DNA from 2 places in the Photobacterium angustum genome. Region 2 is predicted to be linked to the other one. Evidence: predicted binding sites of a transcription regulator. Region 2 holds the regulator's gene; the other holds the start of a gene.
The links. Region 2 encodes CRP, which controls carbon source genes, mostly activating them, when cyclic AMP is high. Its sites were predicted from a motif close to TGTGANNNNNNTCACA; they were not measured.
Positions count from the first base shown of each region.

Region 1: ectA (diaminobutyrate acetyltransferase) is a predicted target of CRP. The motif match lies at 1,991-2,006, and genes of this name have one in related genera.

Region 1 is NZ_MSCJ01000003.1:209,932-213,725, reverse strand. It holds gene BTO08_RS15655 (ectoine synthase) at 1-47, opposite strand, end outside; gene ectB (diaminobutyrate--2-oxoglutarate transaminase) at 62-1,327, opposite strand; gene ectA (diaminobutyrate acetyltransferase) at 1,341-1,892, opposite strand; gene BTO08_RS15640 (STAS/SEC14 domain-containing protein) at 2,440-2,805, shown strand; gene BTO08_RS15635 (beta-ketoacyl-ACP synthase) at 2,900-3,794, opposite strand, start outside.
Region 2 is NZ_MSCJ01000001.1:2,669,651-2,673,444, forward strand. It holds gene BTO08_RS12110 (phosphoribulokinase) at 1-565, shown strand, start outside; gene BTO08_RS12115 (OsmC family protein) at 636-1,040, opposite strand; gene crp (cAMP-activated global transcriptional regulator CRP) at 1,423-2,055, shown strand; gene BTO08_RS12125 (DUF3859 domain-containing protein) at 2,114-2,935, opposite strand; gene BTO08_RS12130 (hypothetical protein) at 3,233-3,415, shown strand; gene BTO08_RS12135 (DUF1338 domain-containing protein) at 3,471-3,794, opposite strand, start outside.

The sequences.
Region 1 (3,794 bases), on a different contig from region 2:
ACACGGCGTTCACTGTCTCGGCATTCATCTAATGTTCTAACAATCATTTTTCGTCCTTAAATTACGATGCTTTTCTAAAGTTTTTAGCAACAACGTGTTCAACCACATTTTCAAAAATTGCTAAGCCTTGTTCAAGCTCTGTCGTTGTAATGGTTAATGGGCTAAAGAACTTCACGACTTCATCGTTAGGACCTGCGGTTTCAATCACTAATCCATTTTCAAAACAGGTTTTGGTGATTTGGCTAGAAAGATCGCCATCGTTACACTCAATACCAATCATCATGCCTCGACCCTTTCTTTGCACAAACATATCAGGATGGTCGTGTAGGCACTTATCAATCACGTTAGCAATAATGTTTGAGCATGCTGCAACGTGTTTTTCTAGTTGGTCATCAGCCCAATAGGTTTCAAGCGCTTTCGTTGCAGTAATGAATGCGTGATTGTTGCCACGGAATGTCCCGTTATGTTCACCTGGATTCCAAATGTCGAGCTCTGGTTTGAATAGCACGATTGCCATTGGTAAGCCGTAACCACCAATTGATTTAGACAGAGTAACCATATCTGGTTTAATACCTGACGGCTCAAAGCTAAAGAAGGTACCAGTACGACCACAGCCAGCTTGAATATCATCAACAATCAATAAAATATCATTTTGTTTACAGACTTTTTCTAATCGTTGTAACCACTGGTTAGACGCAACGTTTAAGCCGCCTTCCCCTTGTACTGTTTCAATTAAGACTGCGGCTGGTTTGTCCATACCTGCTGAATTATCCGCCAGCATAGTTTCAAATAATTTAAGGCCATCAATATCCGCATAACCTTCAAATGGAATACGAGTAACATTGTTTAAACTTGTCCCAGCACCTTGACGGTGATGTTGATTGCCTGTTGCAGCTAGCGCTCCGGCTGTACAACCATGAAAACCATTGGTGAAAGCCACAATAGAGCTACGCTTTTTCACTTTACGTGCAAGTTTTAGTGCCGCTTCTACAGCATTAGTGCCGGTTGGGCCTGTAAATTGGGTAACGTAATTAAGTTGACGAGGAGCAAGAATATTACGCTCTAATACTTCAAGGAAATCAGCCTTTGCTGTAGAGTGCATATCTAAACCGTGAGTGATCCCATCTTGTTCGATATAGTCGAGCAAAGCCTGTTTAAAAATAGGGTTATTATGGCCGTAGTTCAGTGATCCAGCACCGGCTAGAAAATCTAAGTAACGATCTCCTTGTTCGGTTTCAAGCCAACTCCCTTTTGCTTTAGTAAAAACAACGGGAAAACTGTTTGAGTAAGAACGAACTTTAGATTCCTGCTTCTTAAAAATATCCATAATATGGCCGTTATTATCCTTTCTGTTTAATTTGAGTTAAAGGGATGCGATACAACAATTCCGTATCGTGCTTACCTTTAAAATGTATATTCTTGTCTAAATATGTACTGACTTCGCCACTGTTACTATTACGTGCATCGAGTTTATTAAATAACGCCCATGAAGCATTATTTTCTTCCGTAATAGTTGTTTCTATAGCGTTAATATTATTTAGAGAGTCACGACTTAACAGGTTATCTAACATGGTAAAAGCGAGCCCTTTTCCTCGAAATTGAGGAGCAACGGCAACTTGCCATATAAATAAGGTATTCGGCTGATTAGGTTTTTGGTAACCAGAGATAAAACCTGCTATTTCACCATCATATTTTGCAATAACACACGTATTACTAAAGTGAGTTGTTTGAAGAAAATTACAATAAGATGAATTGGTATCAAGAGGGGGACAGTTTGCGATCAACTTAAAAACGTCATCGCCATCATGAGCTGTTGGTTTTGAAAAAGTCCACTTTTGTATCTGGTCTTCACCTGTATCGGAAGTGACAACCGAAGGTGTTGATATGTCCATATTAAGAGTCTATTCCTTTGAGCTCTAAATAATTTGATCGGTATTATTACCTATTGGGATGATAATTATTTGAATAAAAGTTGAATAAACGTTATTTATTTGAGCATGATCTCATTATAAGATGTACATGGATGAAAGTTAAGTGATTAGAACTCTAAATTGTTTTGGTGGTTGAAGTATTTATTAAGAGCCTTATCACCCCTAAAAATAGCATTATGCATGTAGTTTTATATTGTACGGATGTGGCTAAGTTCGGCGTTGGTGTGAAAAGTTGTGTACTTATTTACTGACGGGAAAGTAAAAAATAAATAGTAATCACAGTTGCGGTATGGGTATTTATATGTCGTCATTAGTGAATTTATATATTGATATATACTTTCAGGTGTTTATTGGAACTTTATTATTCTATTTAACACTTATAGTTCTATTGAATATACGATCTTTATGAAATTTCATTTCCCTTAATTACGTTCTTTAATTACTGTCGTTTTCTTTTAAAAAGCGCATAGTATTTTCATTATTTCTTGATGGATTAAGGAAACTTATAATGTTAACCATGATTAACTTAGATATTGATAATGCGGTGGCTTTTTCAATTGATGGCAAAGTGACTGAAGATGATATGAAACGTATATTGTTGGATGCTCAGGCTAAAACAGAATTACACGGTAAAGTTGTTATTTTTGAGCAGATTGATAATTTTGACGGGATTGAATTTTCAGCATTGCTAGAAGAAGTGCGTTATTTGTTTCATTCAGGAATATCACATATAGCGAAAGTGGCTGTTGTTGCTGATAAAAAGTGGATAGAAAAAATCGTAAAAGTGGAAGATAAGCTGTTTCGTAAAATAGACATTAAGTTCTTCCTGCCAGAAGAAAAAGATCAGGCAATTACGTTTTTAAAACAGCAATAATGCGATTGAAATTAACCATGCTTGAGAAGCGATAAAATATTCAAGCATGGTTATTTAGAATGGTATAGATACGTTAATGTTAGAGTGTCTTGAATTACATTCGCTTAAAAATAATTGAAGTATTAATCCCACCAAACGCAAAGTTGTTGCTCATAATATATTGGCAATCAAGGTTGCGGCCTTCGCCACGAATGTAGTCTAAATCACCACATTCAGGATCAACGTTCTCAAGGTTAAGCGTTGGGCTAAACCAGCCGTCATGCATCATTTCTAAACTTAGCCATGCTTCAATTGCACCACAGGCCCCAAGAGTATGACCTAAATAGCTTTTCAGAGAGCTAATTGGAGTGTTGTTACCAAAGATACTCGCAGTGGCTTGGCTTTCTGCAATATCACCTTTTTCGGTTGCAGTACCATGTGCTGAAATGTAGCTAATTTCACTTGGCGATAAATTTGCCTGTTGCAGTGCCATCTCCATACAAAGCTGCATGGTTTCTTTTTGTGGCTGTGTTACATGGGCAGCATCACAGTTACTCGCAAATCCTACAACTTCGGCATAGATCTTAGCGCCACGTGCGATGGCATGCTCGTATTCTTCTAACACTAATGTGCCAGCACCTTCACCAATTACCAAGCCATCACGATCCGTATCATAAGGGCGTGGCGTTGATTTTGGCGCATCGTTTTTAAGGCTCGTTGCAAACAGGGTATCAAATACCGCAGACTCAGTTGGGCAAAGCTCTTCTGCGCCACCAGCAACCATCACTGTTTGATAACCGTGTTTAATCGCTTCATAGGCGTAACCAATTGCTTGGCTTCCTGAAGTACATGCACTACTTGTGGGAATAACACGACCACGTAATCCAAAAAATAAGCCGACATTGACAGCTGTCGTATGTGGCATCATTTGAACGTAAGTTGTCGCGGTGATAGCGCGGGTACTTTTCTCATTTAGCATTACACCAAATGCACTGATTGCAGGCGTACTA
Region 2 (3,794 bases):
CGAAGCTGTGCCCTACAACCAAATGCCCGGAACCTTTACTCCGTGGCAACAATTAGCAGAAAACACCGATTTACTCTTTTATGAAGGTTTACATGGTGGGGTTGTCGATGGCGAGATCCATGTCGCACAACATGTTGATCTTCTAATTGGCATGGTACCCATTGTTAACTTGGAGTGGATCCAAAAAATTGTTCGTGACACGAGAGATCGAGGGCATTCTCGCGAAGCGGTGATGGAGTCTATCGTTCGATCAATGGACGATTACTTAAATTATTTAACCCCGCAATTTTCACGTACGCATATCAACTTTCAACGTGTACCAACCGTTGATACCTCAAACCCTGTGAGTGCCAAAGGGATCCCAAGCTTGGATGAAAGCTTTGTTGTGATTCGATTCCGCGGTTTAAATAATGTCGATTTTCCGTATTTACTTTCTATGATCCAAGGCTCATTTATGTCACGTCATAACACGCTTGTCGTCCCTGGCGGAAAAATGAGCTTTGCAATGGAATTGATCATGCGTCCACTTATCGAGAAACTGATTAATACGGGGAAAATCAGTTAAGTCAGCACAAAACCAAAATGAATAGAAAAAAGGTTGGCGTAAACACCAACCTTTTTCATCTCAATCAATATTAGGCAGTGATGATTTCATACGAATGAGTCAACTTAACCTTTTCACCAATCATCAAGCATACAGAGCAATATTTCTCTAAAGAATCAGCAATGCTGTTAGCCACTAAGGTTTCATTTAAATCAAAACCTGAAACGATAAAATGCAAATTGGCTGTGGTAAATAAACGTGGAGCTTGCTCTCGACGCTCTGCTGAAATAAGAACTTCACAACCCACAATATTTTGCACCTGGGATTGTAAAGCACTGACAACATCTACTGAGCTACACCCTCCCGCCGCCATTAATACCAATTCCATCGCACTTGGGGCTTTATCCCCTCCATTACCATCCATGACTACACTGTGACCAGAGCTTGATTGACCTAAAAAGGTCATATCTTCTACCCATTTTACTCGGGACTGCATCGCTTAATCCTTATTCAAACGCCCAATAATTGTCTCTAGTTTTATTGATATAATAATGAATGTAAATCCTAATTCTCCGCATTAATAACAACTTTTTTCCTCTCTAAAAATCGTCGTAATAATCTTTACTTATCACACTGCTTAAAATTATCTCGCCGCATTGTGATCCTGTGCACAGTTATCCATATGAAATGAACGAATCTACTAGATCAATATCAAGAAAAAGGCGTAGAAAAAGGATACACTCTAACTTATTCAAGTTAGCTTGCAGCCCAGCGGCTGAATGGATACCCTGTCAGTAGGCAGTTTTTTTTCTCATGATAAAACTTAGAAGAAAAGAGACCAATGCTGTTGGGCAACAAATGCAGAGGAAGTTAGTAATATGGTTCCAGGTAAACCGCAAACAGATCCAACTTTAGAGTGGTTTCTTTCCCATTGTCATATTCACAAGTACCCATCGAAAAGTACGCTGATCCACGCAGGTGAGAAAGCAGAAACGTTGTACTACATTGTGAAGGGTTCTGTTGCTGTACTAATCAAGGATGAAGAAGGTAAGGAGATGATCCTTTCTTACCTAAACCAAGGTGACTTTATTGGTGAGCTTGGCTTATTCGAAGAAGATCAAGAGCGTACTGCTTGGGTTCGTGCGAAAAGTCCTTGTGAAGTAGCAGAAATTTCATTCAAAAAATTCCGTCAGTTAATTCAGGTTAACCCTGATATTCTGATGCGCTTATCTGCTCAAATGGCAAGTCGCCTACAAGTGACAAGCCAGAAAGTAGGTGATTTAGCATTCTTAGACGTTACAGGTCGTATCGCACAGACATTGCTAAATCTTGCAAAACAACCAGATGCAATGACGCACCCTGATGGCATGCAGATTAAGATCACTCGTCAAGAAATCGGTCAAATTGTTGGCTGTTCTCGTGAAACAGTGGGTCGTATTCTGAAAATGCTTGAAGAGCAGAACTTAATTTCTGCTCACGGTAAGACGATTGTTGTTTACGGTACGCGTTAATTTTTAACGTCTTTAGCCGTACAAAAAGCCGCACACTGTTGCGGCTTTTTTCATTTTCTTACCCTTTCAAACAAGTATGAACCTGCTTTTTATCAAGCTTTGCTTCGTTAATTCTGGCGCTATGCATGCAGTAAAAAAAGTAGCTAACATACTCTTTCATCTCTTCTTTCGCAGAAATAATTTCATCACCACGCCCCATTTGTTTAAGCGCTATCTGCTGGCACATGCTGTTATAGCGACTTAAGGTTTGGTTACACTCCTCAGTAGAACTAAACTGCAAGCAACGTTTAGATTTAGCTTTATCACAAACAAGCGCATCACCATTTTGACCTAACCATGAACGAGTACTATTCAGCATGAATGCAGTTTCAAAAGTGTTTTTTAAAGATTGATTTAACTGCTCATGATTAGCGACCGTAAACTCACGTTTAGCAACGACCTGATCTTTATACAGCAATTCAAATACCCAAGAACCACTGACTAATTCATAAGGTTCTGAAAACTGCCAAAGCGCCAAGTTTTTATCGTGTTTGTACATGGTATCGGACCATGTTGATACCGTCGTTGCTTGCTTCGTTGCTGGGTTTATCAGTTTAGGATGCGTCATACGCGCTGTAATAGGAAATGCCGTTTTTGATTTCATCTCATCACTGGCGCCATCAGGGATCTCTATTGCATAACGAAACCCGATATATTGCCCAAGTTTCGGGGTCACTAATTTAGTACTTGCCTTTACCGTATAAACAGCCCCATTTTGGGTGATCACACCACCTTCTGAAATCGTCACCTTAGGTACATTGTTATCCACTGAAGATAAAGAACTACATCCGGTCAATGCTAACAATAACAGCCCTACTATTGTGATCCATCTAAGATTCATATTACTTCCACCTAATCCAAAAGCATTGAAGAAAGAAATACTTATTGATAACTTTCTAACTAAAACAAAGCATTAGATAATAAAGCAATGTGACATTTTTGATGTACCGATAAGATCACAAATTAGCAATTACATGCAAAATAAAATCGCTAAAAGGAATGAGTAATGCTTTAACAAATAATTCATCAATCCCATTCAAACTTTGTGTCTTTTATGAGAACAATTAATTTGTATTGCTCAAATTAAGTGCTACATTCTGCGTATGAATGGACTTTCTTTTTCTCGCGGTAATGGAATATGGATATTGAACGTTTTGCCCCGAATAGCTACACCACTGTACCTGGCGCTATCGCTCCTCAACCTACAACTATTGAGATGACAGGCTTTAGTGACCGTCGTTGTTATTTAGAACAGCAGACAGGTTTACGTCGCTGTCCTGCTGAAGACAGTGGTATTTGGGGATCCCCCCTCGACAATTAACAGATTCAAAAAAAGCAGCCAAATGGCTGCTTTTTTAATGCATCGCTTACATCATTCAAGAGTTATAAGTACTCTCAAAGATCTTATCAGCCGAAGCTTCAACAAACCCGCTATAAATCTCACCATCAGGCTGCAAATAACGTTTAGCAAACTCATAAAACCCACCAGAGACCAGCATCTCACCATCAGAAAACGTGACCATGACTTTATCAGCCATGGTTGCTGATTGCTCTAGCATCACAGTAGGATCGCCTTTTACCGCACCGCCTGCCTGATTAATATCAAAACCACTCGATTCAAGAAAATGGTTCACTTCAGAAATTTCATTAAATTGCTCAAGCTGATTAATATCAACAGTAAAATGATTGGCACCAAAACC